Regions from separate parts of the Thioalkalivibrio sp. ALE9 genome, predicted to be linked through region 2. Evidence: predicted binding sites of a transcription regulator. Region 2 holds the regulator's gene; each other region holds the start of a gene.
The links. The regulator sigma-54, encoded in region 2, starts transcription at its own class of promoters, with help from an activator protein. The targets are predictions, from matches to a motif close to TGGCANGNTNCNTGCTT.
Positions count from the first base shown of each region.

Region 1: D106_RS0108810 (nitrate regulatory protein) is a predicted target of sigma-54. The motif match lies at 1,730-1,746, and genes of this name have one in related genera.
Region 3: flgA (flagellar basal body P-ring formation chaperone FlgA) is a predicted target of sigma-54. The motif match lies at 1,775-1,791, and genes of this name have one in related genera.

Region 1 covers NZ_KB898126.1:165,802-169,070, reverse strand. The annotation lists gene D106_RS0108810 (nitrate regulatory protein) at 383-1,696, opposite strand; gene D106_RS0108805 (DsrE family protein) at 1,824-2,180, opposite strand; gene D106_RS0108800 (hypothetical protein) at 2,271-2,513, opposite strand; gene D106_RS0108795 (TMEM165/GDT1 family protein) at 2,817-3,269, shown strand, end outside.
Region 2 covers NZ_KB898129.1:79,647-82,915, forward strand. The annotation lists gene lptA (lipopolysaccharide transport periplasmic protein LptA) at 1-240, shown strand, start outside; gene lptB (LPS export ABC transporter ATP-binding protein) at 237-1,007, shown strand; gene D106_RS0110675 (RNA polymerase factor sigma-54) at 1,097-2,578, shown strand; gene hpf (ribosome hibernation-promoting factor, HPF/YfiA family) at 2,595-2,933, shown strand; gene D106_RS0110685 (PTS sugar transporter subunit IIA) at 2,937-3,269, shown strand, end outside.
Region 3 covers NZ_KB898122.1:321,559-324,827, reverse strand. The annotation lists gene D106_RS0101540 (protein-glutamate O-methyltransferase CheR) at 1-456, opposite strand, end outside; gene D106_RS0101535 (chemotaxis protein CheV) at 662-1,600, opposite strand; gene flgA (flagellar basal body P-ring formation chaperone FlgA) at 1,896-2,585, shown strand; gene flgM (flagellar biosynthesis anti-sigma factor FlgM) at 2,692-3,006, shown strand; gene D106_RS0101520 (flagella synthesis protein FlgN) at 3,022-3,269, shown strand, end outside.

The DNA of each region.
Region 1 (3,269 bases), on a different contig from region 2:
CCCATCGGAGGCCCGGTCACCGGGTCTCCCTGTTGTCAGGCGACGAACCGCCGTTGGCTCGTCTTACCGATACTCCTGCAGGAGGTGTGCCAATTCGCCGTTACGAATCGACCCCGCGAGGCACAATCGCGCCATGGCACGGGAAAATCGGATGGTTTCGAACATCGGGTCGAACGTTTGCGGGAAGCCCGAAGTCCCGAAGCCGATCCCGGAGGCACCAACCTGGGGCGCGCTGGCGGTGCAGATGAACCGGGCTGGTGCACTACCTGTAGGAGCCGCCCTGGCGGCGAAGCCCCTGCCAGTGTCCGCCACGGGCAGGGGCTTCGCGGGCAAGCCCGCTCCCACAGGGGCACCCCCACCGGCATCCCTTTCCCAAGGCTGGCTACAGGCCGCCCTTGCCCAGCAGATCGGACATCGCGACGGTCGCCTCGGCGACCTCGGCCAGGCGCCGGTTCTGGTTCATCGCCGTCTGGCGCAGGAGCTTGTAGGCCTGATCCTCGCTGAGGCCACGGTGCTGGATCAGCAGGGCCTTGGCACGCTCGATGGTCTTGCGCTCGGCCAGGGCCTGGCGTGCCGCATGCAGCTCGTCCTCCACCGACTGCAGCCGGGCCGCCTGGCGCTGCACCAGGTCCATCACCGAGTGTCCGACGATCGGTACGTTGAGTGCGGCATCGCCCTCCTCCTGCGCGGGCTCCAGGCCCTCCGGCGCGCCGAAGAACACCGCATACGGGACGCTGTCGCGCAGTTCCGACTCGGCGAGTTGCGCGACCCGGTCACGCACCGCGCCGAGGTCCGCGCGATCCGCCGTGATGCGTGCCGAGCAGCACTCGTTCAGGTGCATCTCCAGCAGATCCTCGATCTCCTTCATCGCGTCGATGCGCGCGGTGGTACAGGCAAACCATTCCTCGGCCCGGGCGGGGTCGTGGTGCCCGGAGGCCTCGGTACAGGCCCGGCGGCGCAGACGCTCGATGTCGGCGGCGAAGGCCGCCGTCTGCAGCTCGCGCCAGGCGGCACAGGCCGGCGGTGCCGCGAACTCGGAGAAGATGCGGAACGCCCGTTCCTGGGCATCGATCCGATGGACCAGCGCCTGGCGCAGTTCGGGCTCGAAGTTCGCGGCGCCAAACCCGGCGGCCCCGATCGCGCGCTCCTGCCCTGCCAGTTCCTTGCCCTGCATGAAGTTCAGCAGGGCCACCAGGGCCCGCGAGACCTCGGGATCGGTCGCCGAATCCGCAGCCTCGAACACCAGGGCCATCAGGGCGCGAATCAGCTCGCTGAAGCCGCGGGTCGAGTCCATCGGGCTCAGGGTCAGCTCCAGGACCTCCTCGCGCAGGCTGCCCAGGCCGGACAGGCCATGCAGCGCCAGCGCCATGCGCCCCAGCAGCCGACTGCGGCCATGGGCGCAGGCGTCCGGGGCCAGCCAGCCATCCAGGTGCTCGCGGAACGCGGCCGCGGCGGCGTCCGATTCGGCCCGGTACTGCTCCAGTTCGCGGGTATAGCGCTGGCCGCCGGACCCGATCCAGAGGCTGGAGGCCCCGCGCTCGCGCTGCAGGGCATGCACCAGCGCGCGGATGCGCCCGACCAGCTGCACCGCCTCCAGCAGGCGCTCCAGGCTCACCACCTCGCACTTGCGCGAGGCGACCAGGAAATCGCCAATGGACTCTTCGAGGGAAAAATTCGGGGATGTGTTCTGGGTCATGCTCGTCGTCCGTGAATCACTCCCGGAACAAACAAGCATGCGATGTGCCAGTTCGACCGACTGACAGCGGGGGTACAAACAAAAACGGGCGGGGCATCACGCCCCGCCCGCGGAACGGCACGGCCGATCAGAAGCTCATGGAGCGGTCGAACTCGGCGACGGCCTGGACGTAGTGGCCCATGCCGGCCATCTCGGCGTTCGGCAGGAAGTTGTGCTCGCCGACGTCGCGACCCTTGGCGCAGGCCTCGCAGGCCCAGAACGGGACGCCTTCACTCACCAGCGAATCCACGATGTCCTTCATTGCCGGCATGTTGTGGCCAACGATCTTGTCGTACACGTTGCGGTTGGCGATGTTCACGGCCTCGCCTTGCAGCCAGACGGTCACATCGTGGCCCTGCTGCTTGGCCACATTGGCGGCAATCATGCCAAGCGTGGCGCGGGTCGGGTCGTCGGTACCGGCGGTGACGGCAACAATAAAGCGCATGGGAGTCTCCCGGGGTTGAAAAGGTGCGAAAACGGTAGCGGCCGGCAAGCGGCGCGTCGATTTCCCACAAGCCAGGGAGAAACAATCGGCTCAGGGGGCGCCCTTCGTGGTGAGACTGTTGCGATAGAGCTTGAACGCCATCAACAGCCAGGGCACGGCATGGACGACCAGGTCGAGCACGTCGAGTGGCCGGGTAAGTTCCCCGGCAAACAGCCAGCGCAGTTTCTCCGCGACATGCGGCTCGGGGATCCAGGGGGCCAGGCCGACGGTCGCAACCAGCAGTGCGAACAGCCAAAGGGGGGCCCGATCGACCCAGTGAACGAAGGTTTTCATCGCGCGCATGCTACCCAAGCCTCGTCAGCGCCGCAGCCCGGAGCCGCGATCGTCCTTGCCCGCGCGGACCGGGATGACTAGAATCCGGCCAGCTTCAGGGGAGTAGCGACCCGGGTGGCCTGGCCTCACCGGGGTCTGCATCAACAGATTCGATCCTCCGCCCGGAGGACCGTGGTGCAGACAGCCCCGCCGCCGATGCGGCACCGGGCCCCGCGAGACCTGTGGCATGGCGCCCCGATCCGTGGCCGGGTGGGTGGTGCGATGTCACGTGTCTTGCCCACCCACCCGGCCCGGAAGACCGTCATGGAAGCCCTGCTCGTCTCTACCGTCATCGTCGCCATCGCCGAGATGGGCGACAAGACCCAGCTCCTCGCCCTGCTCCTGATCTGCCGCTACCAGCAGACCTGGCCCATCATCTGGGGCATCGTGGTGGCCACGCTGGCCAATCACTTCCTGGCCGCGCTGGTGGGCGTGTGGATCGGCGCCAGCATCCCGGAGGACTGGCTGCGCTGGGGTCTGGGGATCGGGTTCATCGTGATGGCCGCCTGGGTACTGGTCCCGGATGGCGAGGACGAGCTGCCGGCCGCGTCGAAACACGGCGTGTTCTGGACCACCACGGTGCTGTTCTTCCTGGTCGAGATGGGCGACAAGACCCAGGTCGCCACCGGCGCGCTGGCCGCGACCTTCGACAGCCTGCTCCTGGTCGTGATCGGTTCGACCATCGGCATGGTATTGGCGAATGCCCCGGTCGTCTGG
Region 2 (3,269 bases):
CTGGAATCCCCCGACCCCGAGACCGGCGAGATGCGTATCGCCACCGCGCTGCGCATCGACTACCTGCTGAACGAGGACCGCATGATCCTCACCGACCAGGCCCATGTGATCACCGCCAGCGAAGAGGCGCGCGGCAAGCGCATCACCTACGACCTGACCACCGACGTGATCGAGGCCGAACGCGGCGAGGGCGACAGCGAACGCGTACGTATCACCATCCAGCCACGCGACGACGAATGAACGCACCCGCCACCAGCCCGGCGCCGGAACCCGCCGAGGCCCGTGATCGCCTGATCGGGCGCGAACTGACCAAGCGCTACGGCCAGCGCACCGTGCTCGACCAGGTGGATGTCGACCTCGCACCCGGTGAAGTGGTCGGCCTACTGGGTCCCAACGGCGCCGGCAAGACCACCTGCTTCTACAGCCTGGTCGGGCTGATCCGCCCTAACGCCGGGCGCATCACCCTGGGCGGGCACGACATCACCCGCGCGCCCATCCACGTGCGCGCCCGCGCCGGTCTCGGCTACCTGCCCCAGGAGGCCTCGATCTTTCGCCGCCTGAGCGTGTGGGACAACCTGCAGGCCGTGCTGGAACTGCGTCCCGGACTGGACCGCCACGAACGCCGGCGTATCGGCGACGCGCTGATCGAGGAGTTTCAGCTCGAGACCGTGCGCCACAGCCCCGGGATCGCGCTGTCCGGCGGCGAACGTCGGCGCGCCGAGATTGCGCGGGCCCTGGCCGGTGACCCGCAATTCATCTGCCTGGACGAGCCCTTTGCCGGGGTGGACCCGATCTCGGTGGGCGATATCCAGGATGTAATTCGCCACCTTGCAGCGCGCGGCATCGGGGTTCTGATCTCCGATCACAACGTGCGCGAAACCCTCGGGATCTGCCACAGGGCCTATATTCTGAGCGAGGGGCGCCTGCTGGCCGCCGGGACACCCGACGAGCTACTGGCCGACCCCCAGGTGCGCCGGGTCTATCTCGGCGAGAATTTCCGCCTGTGATTCCGGCACGCGCACAACCCGCGCCGGTGCACAAACCACGAGGCAGCATTTAAGATCGCTCTTATGGTCACCCGCGACCCGCACAGCCAATGCTGAAACCCGGCCTGAATCTTCAGCTGGGTCAGACGCTCACCATGACCCCGCAACTGCAGCAGGCGATCCGCCTGTTGCAGTTGTCCACGCTCGAGCTGCAGGTGGAGATCCAGCAGGCGCTGGAGAGCAACCCCATGCTCGAACAGGTGGAAGACGAGGACGACATGGGCGGGGCCGAGCGCCTGGACGCGGAGGGCGAGGTGGTGGAAGGCGACCGCATGGAGGCCACTACCACCAGCGATGACGTGATTCCCGAGGAGCTCACCACCGACAGCCGCTGGGACGACATCTACGAACCGCCGCCCGCCCCCAAGGGCGTGGATGACCGCGACCCGCTGGAAAACACCAGCGACGACGACGGCGAGGGCCTGCAGGACCACCTGCTGTGGCAGCTGCACCTGAGCCACCTGACTCCGCGCGACCAGCGCATCGGCGCGGCCCTGATCGACGCGATCAGCCCCGACGGCTATCTCGAAGGCGACCTCGAGACGCTGGCCGAGACCATCAGCCGCGGCGAGGAAGAGCCCGTCGGCGTGGATGAGGTCGAGGCAGTCCTGCACTGGATCCAGCAGTGCGACCCCCTGGGCGTGGGCGCGCGCGATCTGCGCGAATGCCTGGAGATTCAGCTGCGCGAACTGGCCCCGGACGCCCCCGCCCGCGAGGCCGCCCGGGCGATCCTGGAACACGGCATGGACAGCCTGGGCAAGCGCGATTACAAAGCCCTGCAACGCCAGTCGGGTGTGCGCGACCCGGACGAACTGGCGCGCGCCCTGGACCTGATCCGCACCCTGAACCCGCGGCCGGGCGCGCAGATCAGTGCCGCCACCTCCGAATACGTGGTGCCCGATGTCTACGTGCGCCACACCCCGGAGGGCTGGCGCGTGGAGCTGAACCCGGAAATCGCGCCACGCATCCGTATCAACGACCTCTACGCCGGCATGGTGCGCCAGGTATCGGATGCCCGCGACAGTGCCTTCATGCGCGACCAGCTGCAGGAGGCGCGCTGGTTCCTGAAGAGCCTGCACAGCCGCAACGACACCCTGCTGCGCGTCGCCGAGGCGATTGTCCATCGCCAGCAAGGCTTCCTGGAACACGGCGAGGTCGCGATGCAGCCATTGATCCTGCGCGATATCGCCGAGATCCTGGAGATGCACGAATCGACCATCTCCCGGGTGACCACCCAGAAATACATGCACACCCCGCGCGGAGTCTTCGAGTTCAAGTATTTCTTCTCCAGCCATGTCGGCACCAACGACGGTGGCGAGTGTTCCGCCACCGCCATCCGTGCCATGATTCGCGAATTGATCGACGACGAACCCGCGAACAAGCCGCTCAGCGATGCCCGGCTCGCCCAGATCCTGGCGGACCGGGGCATCAATGTGGCGCGTCGCACCGTGGCCAAGTACCGCGAGGCGATGCACATCCCTTCATCCAGCGAACGCCGGCAGATGGCCTCCATGCCCACCGGCCACAAGTAACCAAGGAGTCCCGACCATGCAGATCAACCTGACCGGCCACCATGTGGACCTCACCGACGCCCTGCGCGACTACGTCAACGAGAAGTTCGCGAAGCTGGAACGCCACTTCGACAAGGTCATCGACGTGCACGTCGTGCTGACCCACGAGAAGACCCAGAACCAGTTCAACAAGGCCGAGGCGAATCTCCAGGTCAGCGGCAATCACATCCACGCGGAGGCCTCCCACGAGGACATGTACGCCGCCATCGACGCGCTGATCGACAAGGTCGACCGCCAGCTGATCAAGCACAAGGAAAAGGTCAAGGATCATCACCGGGCCGAGGGCGCCCAGCGCAACCGTGAGCAGGCCTCCTGACCCATGTCCATTGCCGAGCTGATCACCGCCGAGCGCATCCGCCTGGAGCCGGAATGCTCCAGTCAGAAGCGGGCCCTGGAGGCCCTGTCGGAACTCCTCGCCGGCGGCGGTGATGCCGGCGGACCGGGCAGCACCGCGATCTTCGAGGCCCTGTCCGCGCGCGAAAAGCTGGGCTCCACCGGCCTGGGCCATGGGGTTGCGATCCCCCATGGCCGCCTGGCCGATCTCGAGGCTCCGCGCGTGGCCGTCCTGCGCCTGGAGAGCGGCGTCGACTTCGACGCCATGGACCACGAGCCGGTCGATATCCTGATCGCCCTGCTGGTCCCGGAGGCCGCC
Region 3 (3,269 bases), on a different contig from region 2:
CCGCCGGGCGTCATCCAGAATCTTCTCCGACAGGTCCGTCCCCAGGATGGATACCGGCACCTTGCGCGAGGGGCGGGATTCCTCCCACTCGGAGACGACCATGGAGATGCTGTAGGCCTCCTGGCCACTGGAACAGCCGGAAGACCAGACCTTGATGCTGCTTCCCTTCGCAGCCAGCTCCGGCAACAACACATGCCGGAGGATCTCGAACGGAAAGCCATCGCGAAACCACGAGGTTTCGTTGGTCGTCATCGCGTCGATCACACGGGTGCGCAGCCGCGGATTCGGGGCTTGCCGCATCGCGTGCAGGAGCTCCGGCACGCTCTTGAAGTCGAACTCGTCGAGCAGCCGGGACAGTCGGCTCGACACCAGATACTGACGGCTGTCACCCAGCACCAGGCCGCAGCAGTCCTGCAGGAAGCGGGAAAACTCCTCGTAATCGCGGGAATCGATCACCGGTTCATCCCCGAGCACAGTCCATGGTGATTAGCATCCTGATGACGAGTCCTTGACAGCGGCGCTCGCGCCACGAAACGCAGGGGGAATCCCCGGTAGCGGGTTTCAGTATACGGTGTCGCAGGCGGGACACGACACTGGGCCCTTGTCGGCCATGTGACGCCGCCCCGACCTTGCCGGGCGGCAACCCCGTTCCCCTCGGCCGTCATTCGACCTGCTGGCCCTCGCGCCCGGTCTGGTCGAGCACCGCGTTGGCCAGTTCGTCGGGGTTGAACTTCGAGAGAAAGGCATCGGCCCCGGCACGCTTGACCATGTCGGTATTGAACTCGCCGCTCAACGAGGAATGCAGTAGTACCTTCAGATCTTTCAGGGCGGGATTGTCCCGGATCCGCGCCGTCAGGGTATAGCCGTCCATGCGTGGCATCTCGATGTCCGAGATCACCAGCTCGATCTGGTCGCGAACCGGGCCCTCCCCGGCCTTCTGCTCCAGGAAGTCGAGCGCCTCCTGACCATCCTTGAAGACCTCGTATTCGAACCCGAGACCGCGGATCGCGCCTTCGATCTGCTTGCGCGCCACGACCGAGTCGTCAACGATCACGACCTTGCGCCCCCCCGCTGGCGTGGCGTCCGCACGAATCGATTCGGACACCTCCGACGGCAGCGGATTGACGATCGAAAGCACCCGTTCCACGTCGATGATCTCGACCAGCTTGTTGTCGATCTCCGTGACCGCAACCAGGAAGGACTCGCGCCCCGTACCACGCGGAGGGGACTTCACGTCCTGCCAGTTCACATTCACGATCCGGTCCACGGCCGATACCCAGAAGCCCTGCACCGACCGGTTGAACTCGGTGACCACCACCTTCTGTTCACCACTGTCACCCGTACCGGCCGCGCTGCGCAGGCCCATGGCCCGCGCCAGATCGATAATCGGCACCGTGCCGCCCCGCAGGGTAGCCACACCGCGCACCACACTCATCGACCCCGGGATCTGGCGCAGCGGCGGCGACGGGATAACCTCGCGCACCTTGAACACGTTGATTCCGAAGGTCTGTGATCCACCCAGGTGGAACAGCAGCAGTTCCATCCGGTTCTGACCCACCAGCTGCGTTCGCTGGTTCACATCGTCAATGAATTGACTCATGGTGCTGCTCTCCTTGTCCCGCGCCCATCTGCCGCGAGCCGCTCCCGGGAGGTCAGTGTGCACCGCGCACCCCCGGGCTGTCATTTGCAATCGCCTGTATGCGCCTTCTGGCGCCGCTTCCCAGGGATAACGGCATTGAACGCCGGGCCTTGAGTCGGGCACCGCCCGGACAACTGGCATCAAACCTGCATAGCTTCGGGTCCGCGAACGGACGCGGCAGACCCGGGGTATTCCCTCGGGCGGCGAGGACCGGCATATGCATCCACATACAACCTGTACATCACGCTGCATCCCCATGGGGCTCATGGCTCTCGTGGCGTGGTTCGCGCTCTCCGTGCCGGCCCACGCCGAGATCCACCCAGTTGCGGAGATCCGCGCGGCCGCGGAACAGTTTCTGTTGCAGGAGCTGGACGCCGAACATAGCGACGACATCAATATCGAGATCGGCCAGCTCGACAACCGGCTCCGGCTGGCCTACTGCCATGACGGACTCAACGCCCGTTTCCCGCCCGGCGGCCGCCGCGACGGCAATACCGCGATCCACCTTCAGTGTGCGGGCCCGGTCACCTGGCAGCTGTATGTCCCGGCCACGGTGGAACGTTACGCTCAGGTGCTGGTGGCCAGTCGCAACCTCCCTCGCCAGCACACGCTGACCAGCGGCGATCTGCGCTTCCAGCGCATCGAGACGTCACGCCACGCGGGCAGTTATCATGAAGACAAGTCGGCCCTCATCGGTCAGCAGACCCGGCGCAGCATTCGTCCGGGCCAGATCATCGGCACACAGCACGTCACCCAGCGCGAGATCGTCAGCCGCGGCCAGCGGGTCACGATCCTTGCCGAAAACGGCTCGATCGCCATCCGCATGCAGGGCGAGGCCCTGGAAAACGGCACCCTCGGGGACCGCATCCGGGTCAAGAACACCTCGTCCGGGCGCGTGGTCGAGGGCGAAATCCAGCCCTCCGGGCACGTCCGGGTGACACTTTGATGCCGACTCTGTGATCGGTGTTACAAAAACCACCGCCACAGGGCTACAGTTTCAGCACACGCGGCCGTAAACACTTGCAGCACAGTTACAACGACAGGACGGCACAATGGATATCAAGGGCCTCAATACGAACAGTCTGCGCCCCGACGGCCAGAGCTCCACGGTCAAGGGCCGCGAGGACTCCAGCGGCGCGCCCAACCGGGCGCAAGGGTCGGATAGCGCCGCGACCACCGGTAACGATTCGCTTACCCTGACCGGCGCCGCCCAGGCGATGAGTTCGGCCGCCAGCGCCGGCGAGAACGCCCCGTTCGACGCGGCGCGTGTGGCCGAGCTGCGCGAGGCGATCGCCAGCGGCAACTACCCGGTGGACAACGAACAGCTGGCCGACCGCATGATCGACCTCGAGCGCCTGCTGCGCTAATCACGGACCTCACCGATGAACACCGACACGCGCCATCGCCTGCTGCGCTCCCTGGAAACCTCGATCCGGCTGGCCCACCAACTGGAAGAGGCCCTGATCCAGGAGACCCGCGCGGTCGAGGCGCGCACCCCGGAGACCCTGCAGGAGGTCGTGGCGACCAAGCAGGGGCTGCTGCAGGAACTCGAGACCGAGACCCGCCAGCAGCGCGCTATCGCCGAGGCCGCGAGCGAGTCATTCACACCCGAGGGCATGGCCCGCCTGCT